Regions from separate parts of the Ensifer sp. 1H6 genome, predicted to be linked through region 4. Evidence: predicted binding sites of a transcription regulator. Region 4 holds the regulator's gene; each other region holds the start of a gene.

Region 1 (5,160 bases), on a different contig from region 4:
GCGTCCATCACCAGCGCGACGTGTTCGAGGAAGCCGCGCAGGCTCTCGAAGGCTTCCATCGAGCGGATCAGTTCCTTGAGGTTTTCGAGCCGGCCCGGCGCTTCGGCCGATTTGTCGTTCTGCCACATAGCCGTGTAGCCGCTCTCGTCGAGGATCTGCTCGGCAAGTTCGGTGTGCGGCGTGGTTTCGAGCAGGCTCTGCCAGCGGCGGAAATCGGCGACGACATCGAACAGCCCCTTGCGGGCCTTGGCCTTCAGTTCGTCGGTCTCGATGATGTCAGTCGCAGCCGCAAGCATCGGCACGTCGCGGGCGCGGGCATAGTCGTGCAGGGTGCGAATGGTGGTGTCGCCAAGGCCGCGCTTCGGCGTGTTGACGATGCGCTCGAAGGCAAGGTCGTCGGCCGGCTGGCAGACGAGCCGGAAATAGGCCATGGCGTCGCGGATCTCGAGCCGCTCGTAAAAGCGCGGGCCGCCGATGACGCGGTAGTTCAGGCCGAGCGTGACGAAGCGGTCTTCGAATTCGCGCATCTGGAACGAGGCGCGCACCAGGATCGCCATGTCGTTGAGCTTGTGGCTCTTGCGCTGCAGTTGTTCGATTTCCTCGCCGACGGCGCGGGCTTCCTCTTCGGAGTCCCAGGCGGCGTGCACCTGCACCTTCTCGTCATCCGGGTCGGTGCGTTCGGTAAACAGCGTCTTGCCGAGGCGCCCCTCGTTGTGGGCGATCAGATGCGCGGCGGCGCCGAGAATATGCTCGGTCGAGCGGTAGTTGCGCTCGAGCTTGATGACCTTGGCGCCGGGGAAATCCTTTTCGAAGCGCAGGATGTTGTCCACTTCCGCGCCGCGCCAGCCATAGATCGACTGGTCGTCGTCGCCGACGCAGCAAACGTTCTGCGGCACGCCCTTGGCGCGCTGCGCCAGAAGCCGCAGCCACATGTACTGCGCGGTGTTGGTGTCCTGATATTCGTCGACGAGGATGTAGCGGAACTTGTCGTGGTATTCCTTCAGCACATCCGGATTGCTGCGGAACATGCGGATCGGGTGCAGCAGCAGATCGCCGAAGTCGCAGGCGTTCAGCGTGCGCAGCCGGTTCTGGTAGGCGGCGTAGAGCTCGCGGCCCTTGCCGTTGGCAAAGGCGCGGGCATCGCCCTCGGGGATCTGCGCCGGGTCGAGGCCCTTGTTCTTCCAGCCGTCGATCATGCCGGCGAACTGCTTGGCCGGCCAGCGCTTGTCGTCGAGGCCCTCGGCCTGGATGATCTGCTTGATCAATCTGACGACGTCGTCGGTGTCGAGAATGGTGAAGTCGGAGCGCAGGCCCACCAGCTCGGCGTGGCGGCGCAACAGCTTGACGCCGATCGAGTGGAAGGTGCCGAGCCAGGGCATGCCCTCGACCGCATGGCCGACGAGCACGCCGACGCGCTCCTTCATCTCGCGCGCCGCCTTGTTGGTGAAGGTCACCGCAAGGATCTGCGAGGGGAAGGCGCGGCCGGTGGAAAGAATATGGGCGATGCGGGTGGTGAGAACCCGGGTCTTGCCGGTGCCGGCGCCGGCGAGAACCAGCACCGGGCCATCCAGAGATTCGACCGCTTCGGCCTGTTCCGGATTGAGGCCGGAGAGATAATCCGGGCGCTGCTGGCGGTCGCGGGCAGCCATGGCGCGCGCGGCGATGCCGCCCGTTGCTGGCGGCTGCTTGCGCGGGGCCGGCTCTTCGTCGAAGAAGGGAATGTCGTCGAAACCACTCATCATGCGGCTCAATGTAGTGATTCGGAGGCGAAAGGCCAGAAAGGATGTTCTTCTTTTATTCCGTTTTCTGCGCCACCCGCACCAAGCCTGTGGAAAGACAGGCGATTTCGAAGCCGCTTATTCTCGCGCTCACCGCCGTCAGGCCGTCCTGTCGAAGGCAGCGTCCACCGGCACCTGCAAGGCGGTCGCCAGCTGGTTGGTTCTGGCGGCAAGTGAGATCACGCGCAAGAGATCGGCATGTTCGGCGTCGCTCATGCCCTTGGCTCTCGCGGCAGCCGTATGCGAATGGGCGCAGTAGCCGCAGCCATTGCTGACGGAAACGGCGATGTAGAGCATTTCCTTGACCAGCGGATCGAGCGCGGAGGGCGTTGCCATCACCGCCTTGACGTCGCGCCAGGTCTGCTCCAGCAGGTCGGCATCGAAGGCGAGCCACAGCCACATATTGTTGATGAAATCCGATTTGCGGGTGGCGCGAATGTCGTCGAACACGGCTTTTACGCGCGCGTCGGATTCCGGATCGGCAGGCGGGGCGATGGTGCTCATGACGTCTCCTGGTCATAGGGTCAATCGGGGGGCGTCCGGCGGCGGACGCGCCGGATCGGCAGGTTGGTATCCCTCTTTGCTTGTACGCATTTCCTCACGGAAAACCGCTTCGCATTTTTCCTGGGTATGCTCTAGACGAGCGCAAACACGCGCGCCGGACCGCCGGTGCCGCCGCGGTGTTTGGGCGCGCCAAGCACGAGGGTCGCGCCCTTGACGGGCACCTTGTCGAGGTTGGCGGCCGCCTCCAGTCCCCAGCGGCCTTCCGGCAGCCAGGCATAGTGGGTGGCGAAATCAGGCGAGGGGCCATGGTCGAGCGAAAGCGTGTCGACGGCGATGCCGGCCGCCTTGGTCTCGTCGAGCAGGTATTTCGCCGCCTCGGCGTGGAAACCGGGAAAGTGCATCTTGCCGTTTGCATCGGCATTGCGGAACTTGTCAGTGCCAAGGTGCGCTCCCCAACCGGAAAGCATGGCGACGCAGGCGTTTTCCGGAATGTCGCCATTGGCGGCGACCCAGGCCTTGATGTCGTCGGGTGTTATTTGCGCATCGGCATCGGCGGACGCCTTCTCGCGGATGTCGACGACGCAGAGTGGCACGACGAGCTTTTCAACCGGCAGCTCGGCGACCGACAGACCATCGGCGGAGAAATGCAGCGGCGCGTCGACATGGGTGCCGGTGTGTTCGTTCACCCGGAGCTCGAACAGGTTGAACTTGTCCTTGGCGTAGCTGAACTTTTGCTCGCGGAAGAACTGCTGCTGGCCGAAGAAGGTCGGGAACTCCTCGTAGAGTTCGTGGGTGAGGTCGGTGACGCCGGTGTGTCCCTGGGCGAGCGCCGGCGGGGCGATACCGGCGCTCGCGGCGGCGATGCCCGCTGTGCCGACGGCTGCTGCCTTGAAGAAGCTGCGGCGGGACAACATTTTCTGCTTTACGGATTCCATGACGCACGCATCGCACATGTCTTTGCTTCCCTCTCAAGAACCGGTCGAAACCTGATGGCAATGGCTGCCAGCGGTTGCAGGATACCTCAGAGGAAATCGCTGTAAACGGTCTTTGTCCCGTGCGTTTTGATGGAATGACACGGCGATCGCGATTGCCGGCGCACGATGGCGCTGATGTCATCATGCCGCCAACAAATACGCTTTTATTACAATTGCGTAATGATGGCATTCCGCCGTTGCCCACAAAGGTGCGAACAACGATACTCTGGGCAAATCGGAACGTTCCGCCGGCGCGTGCCGCGCAGGAGCGCGTTTTGCATATTTGGAGACATGAATGCGGGTTTGGAAACAGCTGGCGGTGAGCGCCGTTGTGCTTTTGGTGGGTGCCGGCGTCTGGGTGCGGTTCGTGCCCGGAGCAGGCGAAACGCTGGCCGCGATCGGTGTCTCGCATCCGCTGATCGATGCCATCTCCAAGCAGAGCGGTGCCGCTGGGGGCGAGGGCGGCCAAGGCAGCGGCGGACGGAGGCAGGGCGGCAACGACGCCATCCTCGTCATGGTTCGCCCTTCGGCAACGTCTGTCGTCAATGACCGGCTGAACGCGATCGGCAACGGCGAGGCGATCCACTCCGTCACCGTGACGCCGACGGCCACCGGCAACCTCACCGAAATTCTCGTGCGCTCCGGCGAAAAGGTGGCGCAGGGGCAGGTGATCGCCAAGCTCGATAGCGACGACCAGAAGATTGCTGCCGACCAGGCGCGGCTGACGCGCGACAGTGCCCGCGAAAAACTGGAGCGCTATCGCAACCTCAGCACAGCGCGCGCGGTGACCGCCGTCGACGTGCGCGACGCCGAAATCGCCATGCAGGCCGCGGAGCTTGCGCTCAAGACCGCCGAGCTCGACCTCAAGCGCCGCGATATCGTTGCGCCGTCGCAGGGCGTTGTCGGCATCATCACCGTCAATGTCGGCGACTACGTCACCACGACGACGCCGATCGCCGTGGTCGACGACCGCTCGGAAATCCTCGTCGACTTCTGGGTGCCGGAGCGTTTTGCGAGCAAGATCGTCGTCGGCCAGCCGGTGACAGCGCACGCCATTGCCCAGCCGGGCAGCCAACTCGAGGGCGTCATTCACGCCATCGACAACCGCCTGGACCAGGCAAGCCGGACGCTGCGCGTGCGGGCGCGGCTGGAAAATCCTGACGACACGTTGCGGGCGGGCATGTCCTTCTCGGTGACCATGGCATTCGATGGCGACACCTATCCGACCGTCGATCCGCTCGCGATCCAGTGGAGCTCCGAAGGCTCCTATGTCTGGCGTGTCAGCGCCGACAAGAGCGAGCGGGTTCCGGTCAAGATCATCCAGCGCAACCCCGACAAGGTGCTGGTTGATGCGGCCTTGAGCGAAGGCGACGAAGTCGTCACCGAAGGTGTGCAGCGGCTGCGCGACGGCGGCGACGTGCGCATTGCCGGGCGCGAGCGCCGCGATGCCGCGCAGAAGGTCGCGGAGGACGGGAAGTGAGCGGCGCGAAGGAACCCGGCCACCAGACCGCGCGCGAGGCCGGCAAGACCGGCTTCACCGCGCTTTTCATCCGCCGGCCGATCTTCGCCCTGGTCGTCAACACGCTGATCGTCGTCGCCGGCCTTGCGGCCTGGAACGGCATCGAGATCCGCGAACTGCCGCAGGTCGACCAGCCGGTCGTCTCCGTGACGACGACGCTCGACGGTGCAGCACCCGAGACCATGGACCGCGAGGTGACATCGGTCGTCGAAGGTGCGGTCTCGCGCGTGCAGGGCATCCGCGACATCTCCTCGACCTCGTCCTTCGGCCGCAGCCGCGTGACGCTGCAATTCTCCGACACCACCGACATCGGCCAGGCGGCCAACGATATCCGCGATGCGCTGGGGCGCGTTCGCAACCAGCTGCCCGACCAGGCGGACGAGCC
Region 2 (5,160 bases), on a different contig from region 4:
CGCATGCACGCCGAGCGGCGCCTCAAGCGTCGCGAGCGCCTTCGACCATTCGCTGGAATGCACATAACGCGTGACAAGGTTCATGCCGGCGGCATAGTCGCCGAGAAGGACGGTGATATCGCCACCAAGCGCATTGGCCTGCCGGCAGATCGAGGCGATGCGGCTGGCGGACATCCATGGCTCACAGGCGTGGATGTCGGCAAGTGCCACCACCCGCAGCTTCAAGCCCGGCGACCAGCCCGGCGGCGTCAGCGCATAACGCGTCACGCTCAGCCGGGCGAGCGGCTCGATGGCAAAGGCATAGCTGCCAAGCGCCGCCATGCTGGCAATCCCGCCGCCGAGAAACTTCAGAAGCCCACGGCGCGTGATCATTTACTCGTCCTCGAGCGTCAATCGAAACTGGGTCGCCTCGACCTCTTTTGGCGGATTGAGGCCGATATGTTTCCAGGCATTGGCGGTCAATATGCGGCCGCGCGGCGTGCGCTGGATGAAACCCTGCTGGATCAGATAGGGTTCGATGATGTCTTCGATCGCATCGCGCGGTTCGGAAAGCCCCGCGGCAATGGTCTCGATGCCGACAGGCCCGCCAGCGAAATTCTGGGCGATCATGAAGAGATAGCGCCGGTCGAGCTGGTCGAGCCCCATATTGTCGACGAGAAGCCGCGTCAGTGCCTCGTCGGCGATCGTCTTGGTCACCGCCTCGGCCCGCGCCACTTCAGCGAAGTCGCGCACGCGCCTAAGCAGCCGACCGGCAATGCGCGGCGTGCCGCGCGCGCGGCGGGCGATCTCGCGCGCGCCGTCGTCGGTCATGCCGAGCCCCATCAGCCGGGAGCCACGGCGCACGATCGATTCCAGTTCCTCGACCGTGTAGAAATTGAGCCGCACCGGAATGCCGAAGCGGTCGCGCAGCGGCGTCGTCAGCAGGCCGAGACGGGTGGTTGCAGCGACCAGCGTGAACTTCGACAGATCGATCTTCACCGATCGCGCCGCCGGCCCCTCGCCGATGATCAGATCGAGCTGGAAATCTTCCATCGCCGGATAAAGGATTTCCTCGACGGCCGGGTTGAGCCGGTGGATTTCGTCGATGAACAGAACGTCGCGCTCTTCGAGATTGGTCAGAAGCGCTGCCAGATCGCCCGCCTTGGCGATAACAGGCCCGGAGGTCGAGCGGAAGTTGACGCCCAGTTCCTTGGCCATGATCTGCGCCAGCGTCGTCTTGCCCAGACCGGGCGGCCCGACGAACAGCACGTGATCGAGCGCTTCGCCGCGGTTCTTCGCCGCCTCGATGAAGATCTTCAGGTTGGCGCGGGCTTCCGCCTGGCCGGTGAATTCGTCCAGCGACTGCGGACGCATGGTCGCATCGAGATCTTCGCCGCGCTTTTCCGGCGTTATCAGACGTGCGGCTTCAGTCATCCATCCGTTCCAATCGATCGGGCATGCTTGCGCGTGGTGTCAAAGAGAATGCCCGTTTTGCATCGGCCGGCACGACAACGCAAGGATTCATCGCGCCAGTTCCTTGAGACCCAGCCGGATCAGCTTGGCACTGTCGGCATCCTCGCCGCCGTTCTTCAGCGCCGCGGCAACCGCATTTGCAGCCTGGTCGCGGGAATAGCCGAGGTTGGTCAACGCCGACACCGCGTCTGAAACCGGCGCCGAGGCAACACCCTCGCCAAGCTCCTGCTTGAGGCCGATCGTGCCGGACATTTCGCCGGCAAACGCCGGCGCCTTGTTCTTCAATTCGGTGACGATGCGCACCGCCACCTTCGGGCCGACGCCCGGCGCCCGCGATACCGAGGTCTTGTCCTGCAGCGCAATCGCGTTTGCAAGCTCGCCCGGCGTCAGCGTCGACAAGAGGGCGAGCGCAACCTTGGAGCCCACCCCCTGGACGCTCTGCAACAGCCGGAACCACTCACGCTCCAGCGCCGTCAGGAAGCCGAACAGCTTCAACTGGTCCTCGCGCACATAGGTCTCGATAAACAGCACCGCCGCCTCCCCCGCCGAACCCAGCTTCGACAATGTGCGCGCCGAACAATGGGCGACATAGCCGACGCCATGCACGTCGAGAACGACATGATCCTCGCCGATTTCGTCGATAGTACCCTTCAATTTGCCGATCATGTGGCGTCGTCTCTCATGGATGGATTGCGGGATGATCGGACCGACCATCGGAAATTAACGGCAGCAGCGCAACTACCCCATCAGGGCCGCAAGCCGGCTGGTCACCGACAGGCGGTTGTGCGCGTGGCAAATGGCGATCGCGAGCGCGTCGGCAGCATCGTTGCCCTTGAACTCGGCCTTCGGCATCAGAACCTTCAGCATCATGTGGATCTGCTGCTTTTCACCGTGACCGACACCGATGACGGCCTTCTTGACCGCGTTCGGCGCGTATTCGGCAACCCTCAAGCCCGCGCGCGCCGGCACCAGCATGGCGATGCCGCGCGCCTGCCCGAGCTTCAGCGTCGCCGTTGCATCCTTGTTGACGAAGGTCTGCTCCACCGCAGCCTCGTCCGGCTGATAGCTGTGCACGACTTCCGCCAGGCCATCATGCAGCTGGCAGAGCCGCGAAGCGAGATCCATGTCGCCATCCGAGGTCACGGTGCCGGAGGCAACGAACCGCAGCGAATTGCCAAGCGTTTCGATGATACCCCAGCCGGTACGGCGGAGGCCCGGATCGATGCCGATGATGCGAATCGTGGTCTGCATGAATTTCACCCTATGCTGCGTGTCCGGACGCTGCCAGCAAAAAGTGAACAAAACAAAAACATCCACATAAGGCAAACGCGGCTGCCGGAAATCTCGAGCACTACCCTTGGATTGAGGAATTTTGACCTTACATAGCCATTCAATCAATTTCGCTCAATAAAGGGCCTTGCTCATGGCGTCTTTCTCCGTCCTCGATCTCTCCCCGATCACCGAAGGCGGCAGCGTCGCCCAATCGCTCGAAAACTCGCGGCTCTTGGCGCAGGCGGCCGAAGAAAACGGCTACAAGCGGTTCTGGCTGGCCGAACACCACGGCATGAAGGGCATTGCCAGCGCTGCGACCTCGATTGTCATCTCCCATGTCGCAGCGGGAACGAAGACGATCCGCGTCGGCTCCGGCGGTATCATGTTGCCGAACCATTCGCCGCTGGTGATTGCCGAGCAGTTCGGCACACTTGCCGCCCTTTATCCCGGCCGGATCGATCTCGGGCTTGGGCGGGCGCCGGGCACCGACATGCGCACCGCCCAGGCGCTCCGCCGCAATATGGAGGCGAGCGCCAACAACTTCCCCAATGACGTCGTCGAACTGCAGGCACTGCTCGGCCCCATCGCCGAGGATCAGAAGATCATCGCGGTTCCGGGTTCCGACACCAATGTGCCGATCTGGCTGCTCGGATCGAGCCACTACAGCGCCCATCTCGCCGGCATGCTCGGTTTGCCCTTTGCCTTTGCCTCGCATTTCGCGCCCGACATGCTGCTGTCGGCGCTCGAGATCTATCGCGAGCGCTTCACGCCCTCGGAGACGCTGGACAAGCCGCACGTGATGGTCGGCGTCATGGGCGTGGCAGCTGCCACCGACGAGGAGGCGAACTACCTCTTCACGTCGATGCAGCAATCCTTTGTCGCCCTGCGGCGCAACGCCCGCGGCCGGTTCCCGGCACCGGTCGCATCCATGGACGGGCTATGGAGTTCGGACGAGAAGATCTTTGTCGATCATGCGATGTCCTATGCCATCGTCGGCGGGCCGGAGACGATCCGCAGAAAGATCGAAACGTTCCTCGACCAGACCAAGGCCGACGAACTGATCATCTCCATGCCGATCTTCGACATGGATGCCCGGCTCAAGTCGCTTCGGCTTTTCGCCGAAGCGCAGCAGGAGCTTGCCAAGGCGGCCTGACTGATCAGCCGTTCGCGCCCCGAAAGGCCGGCAGGATCTCGTCGATGCGATCGAAGAAACGATCCGGCCCGAGCGATTTCAGAAACGCGGGATCGGCGTAACCCCAGCCGACGGCGCCCGCCGCAATGCGTACTTTGCGGGCTGCCTCGATGTCGCGAGCCTCGTCGCCGATCGCAAGCATCCGCGAAGGATCGATACCAGCAAACTTGACGACCCTCTTGAAATGCTGCGCCTTGCCGAACAGCGTGGCGCCGCATTCGAACAGGTCGATAGCGCCAGCGGTCTCGCCTAGCGCCTTGCGAACGGCCGCTTCGCCATTCGAACTGACGACCGCGATGCCGATGCCAGCCGACTTCAGCGCCGTCAGCATGCCCGAAACGCCGGGGAAAAGCTGGATGGCCCGAGCCTGGGCGGCCATTTCCTGCCGCATGAAAGTGGCGATCTGCGGCAGTTTCCACATCGGTACGCCGAGATGCGCGATGATCTCGCGACTGCCCATGGCGCGCAGCCCCTTGAACTCCTCGACCGTGAGCTGGCGAAACCCGAAGCGCGCGGCAGCAAGGTTGCTCGCCGCCATGAACAGCTCCGCCGTATCGGCGAGTGTACCGTCGAAGTCGAAGATCGCGAACTCATACGCCATCGGTCACATCCCATCGGTGACGCCCAAAGAAAAACCCGTGCCCTTTAGGACACGGGTAGATCAAGACGTCTACAGCGCGGTGCGTCCGATTGGACGCGCAAGGGTCGCTGTAGCACTTTGAATTGCTGCATGTTTTTGTCCCTAAATCGGATGGGACTTAAGGAGACATGCAGTAGGCCTGAAAAAATCGGATCAGGCCGAAAGCTTCGCCATGACCTCATCGGACACTTCGAAGTTCGAATAGACGTTCTGCACGTCGTCGTCGTCTTCAAGAATGTCGATGAGCTTCATCAGCGACTGCGCCTTCTCCTCGTCAACAGGCACGGTGTTCTGGGCTTTCCAGATCGCATTGACGGTCTCGGCTTCGCCGAGCGTGTCTTCCAGAGCCTTGGAGACTTCGCCGATCGCTTCGAAACCGCAGATGATCGTGTGGCCGTCCTCGTCGGTGGTCACGTCGTCGGCACCGGCTTCGATCGCCGCTTCCATCACCTTGTCGGCGTCGCCGACCGAAAGCTTGTAGGTGATCTCGCCGACACGGTCGAAGGAGAAGGAAACCGAACCGGTTTCACCAAGCGCGCCACCCGCCTTGGTGAAGGTCGAGCGGACGTTGGAGGCGGTTCGGTTGCGGTTGTCGGTCAACGCC
Region 3 (5,160 bases), on a different contig from region 4:
GTGTCGATCCAGACGGCGAGGTTTCAACGATGCCGAACGTCAATCCTTGCGCAGCGGACGGAAGCTCATGCGATGCAGCGGGCAGGGGCCCTTGGCATCGATTGCCTTGCGATGCACCACTGTCGCGTAGCCGGCATGAGCCGCAAAGCCGTAGCCGGGGTGAGCGACATCGGCCCGTTCCATCATCCGGTCGCGCGTCACCTTGGCGACGATCGATGCCGCGGCGATCGAGAGCGAGCGGGCGTCGCCCTTGACCACCGCCTTGGCGTGACAGCCAAGACCGGGCGGAACATCGCGGCCATCGACCAGCACGAAACGCGCGGTCAGGGACAGGCCGTCGACGGCCCGTCGCATCGCCTCGAGGCTTGCCTTGCGGATATCGATGGTATCGATCGTGGTGGCCGAGGAAGAGGCGATGGAAACGGTGGCGGTTGCCAGGATCTCATCGAACAGCCGTTCGCGCTCAGCGGCGCTCAATTTTTTGCTGTCGTTCAGGCCTTCGGGGATGGCATCCGGGTCGAGGATGACCGCGGCGGCAACGACGGGTCCGGCAAGCGGCCCTCGGCCGGCCTCGTCGGCGCCAGCGACCGGCCAGGCGCCGTCCCTTCTGGCAGCCAGTTCAAAGCTGAAATCGGGCGCAAGGATAATATCCGGGAAAAGGGGAGAATCGGTCGATCTGCGATGTGACATGCGGCGAAACTCGCATGATCGACCGATTCTCTTCAAGTCCCCCGATCTGAGTGCGGCGGCAGCCGGGGGGTATGCCAGCGTCATCCTGATGAGGCACGGAGGAGACGCCGGAATTCAATTCTGTCGCCGCGCGCCAGATATGACGCGCGAGGGACGCTGCTCGCATGAACTTGCGCCGTGACCTGCTTCCCAAATCGCAGCCGATCCAGGGAACCGGGCGTCTCAAGACCGATGCCTGCCCATTCCGGCCAACCATTGAGGTTATTTTGCCTTCAGGCCACACCTCGCATTCCTGACCTGAGCGGTCGAAAACTCCACTTCTCCAGCGACATACGCAATACCGATTGCCGCTAGGGCGTTCCGATTTAGACGGAATCGCGGAACGCTCTATCTCCTTGTTTTTACGCATTTCCTGACGGAAAACCGCTTCGCACTTTTCCTGGAAATGCTCTAGAGCAGCGATAGCTGGACGCCGGTTCCGAGTGGCGGCACGAAAATGTCGTCGCGCAACTGTCGACGATTGAGGTTGAGACCGAGGCGTTTGGCCGCAAGTTCAAACCGGCGGCCGATCTGCCAGGCATAGGGACCGGCGCCCTTCATGCGCTTGCCGAACTCGGCGTCATAATCCTTGCCGCCACGCATCGAGCGGATAAGCGACATGACGTGCCGATAGCGGTCCGGATAGTTCCGCAGCAGCCAGTCGCGAAAGAGCGGGCTGACCTCCAGCGGCAGGCGCAGCAGCACATAGGTCGCTTCCAGCGCTCCTGCCGATCGGGAGGCTTCCAAAACCCGTTCGATCTCATGATCGTTGAGGGCCGGGATGATCGGCGACACCAGCACGCCGGTCGGAATGCCGGCTTCGGTGAGGGCGCGCATCGCTTCCAGTCGTTTGGAAGGGGTCGAAGCACGTGGCTCCATCGTACGCGCCAGCTTTCGGTCGAGCGTCGTCACCGAAATGCCGACCCGTGCAAGTCCCTTTTCTGCCATCGGTGCAAGCAGATCGATGTCGCGCGTCACCATCGCCGACTTCGTCACGATCATGACAGGATGGTTGGCGGCCTGCAGCACTTCGAGGATCTGGCGCATGATCCGCCATTCCTTCTCAATCGGCTGGTAGGGATCGGTGTTGGTGCCGATCGCAATCGGCCTCACCTTGTAGTCCGTGCGGGCGAGCTCGCGCTCCAGCAGGCGTGGGGCGTCGGGCTTGGCAAAGAGCTTCGCCTCGAAATCGAGGCGGCCGAAAGCCCCATATAGGCATGTGTCGGACGGGCAAAACAATAAATGCATCCATGCTCGCAGCCGCGATAAGGGTTGATCGAGCGATCGAAGGAAATGTCGGGAGAATCGTTGCGGCTGATCACCGAGCGCGGCTTTTCCACCTGCACCTCGGTCTTGAAGGGAGGCAGGTCCTCAAGGCTCTCCCAACCGTCGTCGAAGACCTCGCGCGCCTGCGGCTCAAAGCGGCCCGACATGTTCAGTCCGGCACCCCGCCCGCGGCGACGGTCATTCTCGATCCTGAGACCGGTCCCGCTCATCAATGCTTCGGCAACCTCTGCCGTGTTGGCGGGTGCAAGCGCACCCTGCCTGATCTGAGACAGCTCTTTCATCGGAATCTCCGAGGGATCACCCGTTTGATCCCGTTTTGTTCTGATTATTTTCCTATCGCGAAAACAAGAACAATTCAAGAACAAAAATCGCGCGTGCTGAAACGAGAGCGACCGGCATGACTTGGCGATCGGACAAATCGCGGGCGCGGTCATGCCACGCGGATGTAGCATTTTACGCTGCAATGCGGTAGGAACAGCTATGCTGACGATCATCATGGAAACACGTGACAACGAGGCGGAACTGGCACAGACGCTGTCCGTGCTCGTGGCAGGCGCCGTCGAAGGTTTGGTCAGCGATGTCATCATCCTCGATCATGGCTCGAAGGACGGGTCGGTGCGCGTGGCAGATGCCGCCGGCTGCCGTTTCTGCGTCGATTGGGATCTGGGCGAAATCGTGCGCTCCGCGCGCGGCGAGTGGCTGATGCTGCTTGAGCCCGGTGCTCGGCCGATAGGGCGCTGGGTGGATGAGCTCGTCGAGTATGTGTCGCTTCACAAGGGGCCGGCCCGTTTCTCGCCATCGCGAATGCACCGCAAGCCGTTGCTGCATCGTCTCGCGCGGCGCGTAAAGCCGCTGGAGGCGGGCTTCCTCGTGCACAAGCGCGACGCCTTGGCGATCGCGCGCGGGAAGATGCCGCTGGGCGAAATGACGAATATCCGCGCCGTTCGAAAGCTTGCGACGGAGCTTGTCCCCGCCTGGGTCGCCGTTGACAGCAGGCAGAGCGCCTAGAGTAAATTCGCTCCAACAAAAAAGGTGCCTGTCCTGCGGACGGCACCTCCAAGCGGCTACCAAATTTCCTTGCTAGCAAAGTCTTGTCCGAGCGACCGGGCGAGCCGCGCGTCGTATGTTTTTGTTCCCATCGCTTGGGGGGACATCGGCGATGGGCCGTCTTTGCTCCGGTCGAAGGATTTGCTCGGATCTCGTTGCGATCCCTCAATGCGAGCTGACGTTGGAAGCTGTAGCAGGCGGTTGCGGGTTTCGCAGTTCCCCAGGGAACAGGCTTGTCTCGCGGCACAATTGGGTCGCCGATTGAGGCGTCAGCCCCGTTTCAGATGCTCGTCGAGCCGCGGCATGATCTCGACGAAGTTGCACGGCATGTGCCGGTAGTCGAGTTGTTGCTTGAGAATGCCGTCCCAGGCATCCTTGCAGGCCCCGGGGGACCCCGGCAGGACGAAGATGAAGGTGGCGTTGGCGACACCGCCTGTCGCGCGCGACTGAATCGTCGAGGTGCCGATCTTCTCGTAGGAAATCCGGTGAAAAACTTCGGAGAAGCCATCCATGCGTTTCTCGAACAGCGGTTCGAGCGCCTCCGGCGTGACGTCGCGGCCGGTGAAGCCTGTTCCGCCGGTGGTGATCACCACGTCGATTGTCTCGTCGAGCGTCCAGGCCTCCACCTGATCGCGGATCCTTTGCCGATCGTCCGGCACGATTGCGCGTGCCTCCAGACGATGACCGGCGTCGCGCACCCGCGCCTCAAGCGTGTCGCCGGATTTGTCGTCGGCCAGCGTGCGCGTGTCGGACACTGTCAGTATGGCGATGCCGACGGGGACGAAAGGGCGATTGTCATTGATCCCGGCCATTCTATTTCCCTCTGCCCACGGTTCTGCCGGCGAGAACGTACCATTCAGGATGGGCGGCAGAAAGAGTGTAGGCGGCGCGCTGCGCGCTTTCGTCGCTGTCGAACAGGCCGAAGCAGGTGGCGCCTGAACCGGACATCCGCACCAGCGCGGCTCCGGTTGTTGCCAGCGCGCCGGAGACGTCGGCGATTACCGGCTGCAGCCGGCGCGCCGGCGGCTCCAGGTCGTTGCGCATCGCCGCCATGGCCGAAAGCCAGGCCGCAGGGGAGCCGAGGCCATCCGGGATCACAAGCGGTGGGTTGTTCTTCTTTTCCAGCGTCCGGAAGATCACCGGCGTCGAGACCGCGACCAGAGGATTGACCAGCACGATCGGGAAGGAGGGAAGCTCAATGGCAGGGGTGATCTCTTCGCCGATGCCACTGGCAATAAGCGACCTGCCGTCTAGGCACATTGGCACGTCGGCGCCGAGTTTCAGCGCCAAGGCGGCGAGCAACGCCGGTTCGATGCCGGTCTTCCAGAGGTCGAGAAGGCCGCGAAGCGTTGCGGCCGCATCGGCGGACCCGCCGCCGATGCCCGAGGCGATGGGCAGGTTCTTTTCGAGATGAATGTGGACCGGGCCGGTGTCGACGCCCTGCGATGCCAGAGCCTGGCGCAGCAGGTCCCGCGCCTTGAGCACGAGATTGCCATCCTGGTCGTCACCCGTCGTCGACAATTCGGCGGCGAATGGCCCGGACAGAGTGAAACGGTCCTGCTCCGACGGAGTCAGGCCGATCCGGTCGCCGCGATCGGCAAAGGTGACGAGACTTTCGAGAAGATGGTGGCCGTCGGCCCGTTGGCCGACGACATGCAGTGCCAGGTTGATCTTGGCGGGCGCCGCCCGTGTCAGCGCGAAGCCCGCAATCTCGCCTTGAAGCATGCTGTGATCAGGACTTCTTGTCCGGCGCAGGCGCCTCCGGGGTGACCTTCTTCGGCGCTGTTTCCTTGGCGTCGGCAGAGGCCGGAACCACTTCCTTAAGCGCCGGCAGGCCGTTTTCGATCTTGGCCTTGATCTTCGGGATCTCTTCCTCTTCGGGCTTCAGCTCAAGCGTCTGGGTCCATTGGAACACGGCTTCCAGCTTGCGGCCGACGCGCCAATAGGCATCGCCGAGATGGTCGTTGATGGTCGGGTCGCCGGCCATCAGCTCGGCTGCCTTTTCAAGCTCGACCACCGCATCGTCGAAGCGGTTCATGCGGAAATAGGCCCAGCCGAGCGAATCGACGATGTAGCCGTCGTCCGGCTTCAACTCGA
Region 4 (5,160 bases):
GTAGCTCCTCGAAATCGAATGGGCTTATGCCTTCAAGGCACGCGGCGTTGACGCCGTAGAAATCCGGGTTCGCGCGCGGCTTGTGGAATGTGTAGATGCCGCACTTCGAGCAGAAGTAATGCTCTGCAGCCTTCGTGTTGAACTGATATTTGGTGAGTGCCTCGCCGCCGGAGAGAACCGTGACCCCGTCCTTGGCGGCAGAGACGGCAACCGCGCCCTTCAACTGGCAATAGGAGCAAGTGCAACGGCGGGCGGTGCGGAGGCCGCTCTTCAGTTTCACATTGAAGCGAACCGTTCCGCAGTGGCAGGCTCCGTCAAGGTTCTGAACATCGAGATTCATCCAATCATCCATCTGATTTTGAAGCGCATTTGATGAGCTTTCTTATGAGGTGGGTTGCTTGTGCTCAAGCGCATTCGGGGGCAGTCTCAATCCAGAGGACCGCACTCCCGTTGAGGCCGTTCGTTGTAGGGCCATCAGCCGATTGGGCTCAGGCGCGGGGTACGAGGCGTCTCGTCGCGCATCGGGCACATATTCAGACCAAGTGCCCGATACGTGCGCCAGCACGCTTTCGTGCTCCACGTCGGGGACGTTCCGCGGCCCGAGCCGATGCGTCGCAAGAGCGCTCGGCCAACGGATCGTGCGGAGAAAAAGCCTACGGCCGTTCGCATCCGTCCTGCATCATCCGCGCGAGGAGCGAACAGTCCGCGTCGCACCGTTGCCTTTCTTGGGTACGAACCTAGTTACCCATACCGTACCCAAGCGAGGAATTGCTGAATGAACCGTAATGGGCTCTATCTGATCATTGCCATGCTCGCCGTCGCCGTCATTGGTCTCGGCGCCTATGTCTACCGCGAGGAAACAAAACCGACCGGCGTAGAGATCAAGATTGGCCAGGACGGGGTTTCCGTTCAGGAGAATTGAGCGCCATCGGCCACACGCTCAACAGGTTTGGCAGCGGCGAATGCCGCTGGCGGTCGACGCCCCACGCGAGGTTCAAGGCGAACGCAGATCCGAAGGCGGTCGAAATACCGGCCATCGGTGGCGTAAGCGGCCGCGTGCTCGTTGCGAGCGTCAACGAAAGTGTGACGTAGATAGGGCGGGCGAGCGCGTGATTCAGCCCCTCGCACGATGAAAGCAACAAGTCACCCAGCGCCTGCGCGATTGGCTAAAGCGGTTCTCCGTCAATAGCAGCCCGATTGTCGAAAGTGAAACGCTGTGCGTGCCTGCGCAAAGGACATGCTGCCGGCACGCAGGTACGGTTTTCGGGGGGCAAGGAACATGGGCCAATGCGGCGCGTCCAACACGCGCAGCGAGGCTGCCCGCATCGCAGCCAACCACTGTTTTCAAAGCGCAATTCGACCGGGCTGCGCTTGCCCGCCAGTTTGCGAACGTCCGCAGTCGCCAACGACATGGCCTTGCGAGGACGCGCCCCGAAATGGTGATTCGGTCACTATTGTCAGTGCTGAAAATATTGTCTCTAGACAGAACTGGGAATGAATATCCCAACAGCGCGACCCGTATAGGTAGTGTCAAACAAAGCCAACAATGGAGGAAAAGACATAAAATGAAATATAAGATCGCCCTGACTGCTCTTGCCATTCTTGCCGTAACGACGGCCACCGCAAGCGCTGAGGATCTCGTCTTTCAGCTTAAGAACAAGACGAATGCCGTTTTGACGAACTTCTACACATCGCCGGTCGGTGTTGATCAGTGGGAAGACGACGTCTTCGGGCGGCAGGTGCTTAATCCGGGCGAAAGCATGGAAATTACCATCGCCGACGGACGTGATGTCTGCAAATACGACATGCGCTTTGAATTCGAAGAAGGTTCCGGTCTCGACACGACTGAAGACAAGCAGGATCTCTGCGAGTTGGGCGAGTACTCGATTCACGAGTAAAATCCGTCGAGCGTGAAAAACACTCGATCCGAAAATCTCCGTCTCGCTACCCTATGTGGCGAGACGTTGAAGTAAGAGAGCGGCTGGCCGGCATGAAGGCGGCTAGAGCGTTTCCGGTTTAAACGGAGTCACTAGGCGCTCTATCTATTTGTTTTTACGCATTTCCTGGCGGAAAACCGCTCCGCACTTTTCCTCGAATTGCGCTGGCGTGAGACGGGCTTAGTGGTAGCGGCGGATCAAGCCGACGAGCTTGCCCTGAATCTTGACCCGGTCAGGCCCGAAGATGCGCGTCTCATAGGCCGGGTTGGCGGCCTCTAGAGCAATTGAAGCGCCCTTGCGCCGGAAGCGTTTCAACGTTGCTTCCTCGTCATCGACTAGTGCCACGATGATATCGCCGGGATTGGCCGTGGTGGCATTGCGGATGATCACCGTATCGCCATCGAAAATGCCGGCCTCGATCATCGAATCACCCTTCACTTCAAGGGCGTAGTGCTCGCCGCTGCCGATCATATCGAGCGGCACGGTAATGTCGTGGGTGTTGTTCTGTATCGCCGAGATCGGCACGCCGGCGGCAATGCGGCCCATCACTGGAACCGACACGGAGCTGTTGTCGGCAACCGGCAGCGTTTTCGCCGCGGGGGCAGGGGCGGGCGGTTTGCCAAGGCTACCCTCGATGACGCTCGGCGAAAACCCGCGACGGGGCTGCGCGCTCGCAGCATAGGCTTCCGGCAGTTTGATGACTTCGAGCGCTCGGGCGCGGTTGGGAAGCCGGCGTATGAAGCCGCGTTCCTCGAGCGCTGTGATCAGCCGGTGAATGCCCGACTTGGATGCCAGGTCGAGTGCATCCTTCATCTCGTCGAAGGACGGCGGTACACCGGACTCCTTCATTCGTTCATGGATGAAAAGAAGCAATTCCTGTTGCTTGCGGGTCAGCATGGCAAGTCGCTCCAGAGGCGTGAAACAAATCAAGAACAGACACTATCTGTTCCATATGTGTTCCGCAAGTGCCTAAAATTCTGTGAATGTTGGTTCAATCAAGCGCAGATTGACCAACTCGTCGCTGCACGCGCCGCGCGAGGCTGATATGCCTCCTTCCGTTTATGGAATGAGGGTTTAATGACGAAGCTGATTCAAATCTTGCTGACCATCGTTGTCGCCGCGACCGCGATCCTTGGGTTTCGCTGGTATCAATACGTGGATAACAAGCAGAGCCCGTTTGACGAAGTTGGTATCGCGTTGAATGCGGCGATGCCCGGGCCGCTCAATCAATGGGGTTGTGACCGGCTGAAGCTGACATTTGGCAACGGACACCCGCCGCACGGTTGCGCCGCGGCCGATGGGACGCAGTGGAAATAGCCTGCCATCAAGGGATCAGCAGAAATATCGATGGGCGATCTGCTAGAGGAGGCCTGAATCAGGCCGGCTGCGTCGCGGAGCAGGCGTCCTCGAATTCCTTGACGGTTTCCGCGGAGTTGTCCTCCGGCAGCACAGCGTCGGCCGCTTCGGTCGCGACCGGCGTGTCGCCTTGATAGACGAAGGACTGGATGTAGTAGGCGATCGTTCCCTTCCAAACGTTCCGGCCGTCTATCTGCTGGCAGGGCACGGCCGTTTCGAAGTCGGCTTGCAGGTCGTCGACCGTGGCAGCGCTGAGGGCGATGTTAGGCGATGCGATAATCGAGGCGATAAGCAAGGCTGCAAGCACGGTGAACGTCCACTAGATCAGAGGTGGCGGCGATGGTTTGGTTAACGATGTGAACCGTGCTTTCGTTCCGAAGTCCAGCAAGCATGCCGGGCACTGTGCCGTGTTCAACAGTTCTTTGCGAAAGGCGAGCACTGGTGCTCAAGCTGTGGCAATGAAGGCACAAAGATTGGCGTGAGGTGCGTTGGCGTTTTCGATTTTCCGGCGCCCGCCTCAAAGCGTGGCGCTGGCAGCTGATCAACAATACCCGCCGCAAATGCTTCCGATGATGTTGGACGCCGTAATGGAGTGCGAGTGGCCAGCGGCATCCGCCTGTAGCGATCTTCGCATCTCCAGCCAAATACATACGACGTTCAAACGCGCTACGAAACCGGCATCTGACCGCGGGTGCTCGACCAGTCGCGCCGGGATGTCGCGGAGACGTTGCGCACCCCAGTTCGACTGGCCACTGACGGATATCTCTCTCATGTCGTTAGTTCGAGAGGTTAAAGCCGACCGTCTTACTTCTTGTCTTTCTTGCCCAGGGAGAAACTGCTGCCGGCCAGCTTCACCTGTGAGCCTTCCGTCACAACGGCGGCTTTGACAGTCTTGTCCTTCTTTGGCTTTCTAACCTCGCGGTTACTTCGCACTTGACCTTTTGCCATGATCGTCTCCTTGGAAGGTGTGCCGGGGAACCCTGCATGGGCGCCGAATGCCGGCAAACCAGCCTGCATTGATACCGCCGTAAGTCAATGACGGTGCCGGTGGATCACTGTTTTGCCGGCGTTGCGTCGCGCATTCGTGCCCGGTGTCCGGGCACTGCGATGATAACGTCGCTTCGGTCACTTACCGTTGCGCCCCTGGGATGCTGTCGCAGGCCCTATGACGGCAGCAACTTCGGTTATCTTGTTCGCCGGAAATCCGGCGCGTTCCGAATGTTCGCGAATGACGTCGGCGCTTGATGCCTCGTGGACGCAGTAAATCTTGTCGCCGGCGACATAACTGGTGATCCATGTATATGGTACGCCAAGATCGGCGACGACAGCATTGGATTTTGCCGATAATGCGCAAAGGTCGTCCTGGTTGAGCTTGTCGGCCCCTGGGACGTCGCGTTCAATGATGTAGGTGGGCATCGTTCAGTTCCTCGGTTGTTGGAGGACTGAATATCAAGAATATCTAATATAATTGAAGTCAATACTTTCCACCGGTGATGCGGCGATTCACGACGATTTCCCTGGAAGTATAGGATCAAGCAGCGGAAGGGGCTCCACCGGGACTGGCGTCCGATCAAACGATGGGCGCCTGTATCGCCCCGCGATCACAATATCTCGCGGCCAATAGCTCTATGCGACTGAAATCGCGCGGCCGGGGATGGGAGCGCGCGATGCGCTCCGTCCGACACGCGTATACTAGCGCAAGTTAGTAGCTGAGCCGGAAACCGCCGGGACTCGCCGCAGACGGATCGGGTACAGGTGTTGGACCTTGCCACTGCGCATAGGTCGTGTTGCTGCCGCCGGTGCTTGCGCATCCGGCAAGTGCAAGAAGCGCGAGAAAAGCGGCTGTCGTCAAATATTTAAGAGGCAT

The links. Region 4 encodes LexA, which represses DNA repair genes until DNA is damaged. Its sites were predicted from a motif close to TGTTCNNNNTGTGTTCNG; they were not measured.
Region 1: a site for LexA is predicted at 1,785-1,802, ahead of BKP54_RS24425 (UvrD-helicase domain-containing protein). Genes of this name have one in related genera too.
Region 2: a site for LexA is predicted at 2,747-2,764, ahead of ruvC (crossover junction endodeoxyribonuclease RuvC). Genes of this name have one in related genera too.
Region 3: a site for LexA is predicted at 2,363-2,380, ahead of BKP54_RS11590 (glycosyl transferase). Genes of this name have one in related genera too.

Annotation. Positions count from the first base shown of each region.
Region 1 is NZ_MOAI01000024.1:10,869-16,028, forward strand. Features, by position in the region: gene BKP54_RS24425 (UvrD-helicase domain-containing protein) at 1-1,742, opposite strand, end outside; gene BKP54_RS24430 (carboxymuconolactone decarboxylase family protein) at 1,878-2,282, opposite strand; gene BKP54_RS24435 (cyclase family protein) at 2,414-3,235, opposite strand; gene BKP54_RS24440 (efflux RND transporter periplasmic adaptor subunit) at 3,552-4,736, shown strand; gene BKP54_RS24445 (efflux RND transporter permease subunit) at 4,733-5,160, shown strand, end outside.
Region 2 is NZ_MOAI01000004.1:121,253-126,412, forward strand. Features, by position in the region: gene BKP54_RS06535 (metallophosphoesterase) at 1-372, opposite strand, end outside; gene ruvB (Holliday junction branch migration DNA helicase RuvB) at 373-1,413, opposite strand; gene ruvA (Holliday junction branch migration protein RuvA) at 1,501-2,118, opposite strand; gene ruvC (crossover junction endodeoxyribonuclease RuvC) at 2,191-2,703, opposite strand; gene BKP54_RS06555 (LLM class flavin-dependent oxidoreductase) at 2,876-3,877, shown strand; gene BKP54_RS06560 (HAD hydrolase-like protein) at 3,882-4,517, opposite strand; gene BKP54_RS06565 (YebC/PmpR family DNA-binding transcriptional regulator) at 4,710-5,160, opposite strand, start outside.
Region 3 is NZ_MOAI01000008.1:41,252-46,411, reverse strand. Features, by position in the region: gene BKP54_RS11600 (ribonuclease HII) at 40-690, opposite strand; partial or broken gene BKP54_RS11595 (PA0069 family radical SAM protein) at 1,141-2,297, opposite strand; gene BKP54_RS11590 (glycosyl transferase) at 2,497-3,024, shown strand; gene moaB (molybdenum cofactor biosynthesis protein B) at 3,333-3,875, opposite strand; gene BKP54_RS11580 (4-(cytidine 5'-diphospho)-2-C-methyl-D-erythritol kinase) at 3,877-4,788, opposite strand; gene BKP54_RS11575 (tetratricopeptide repeat protein) at 4,796-5,160, opposite strand, start outside.
Region 4 is NZ_MOAI01000002.1:23,432-28,591, forward strand. Features, by position in the region: gene BKP54_RS03005 (GFA family protein) at 1-340, opposite strand, end outside; gene BKP54_RS34880 (hypothetical protein) at 776-922, shown strand; gene BKP54_RS03010 (hypothetical protein) at 1,566-1,898, shown strand; gene lexA (transcriptional repressor LexA) at 2,118-2,834, opposite strand; gene BKP54_RS03020 (hypothetical protein) at 3,015-3,254, shown strand; gene BKP54_RS03025 (hypothetical protein) at 3,313-3,600, opposite strand; gene BKP54_RS03030 (hypothetical protein) at 4,098-4,310, opposite strand; gene BKP54_RS03035 (DUF4242 domain-containing protein) at 4,419-4,709, opposite strand.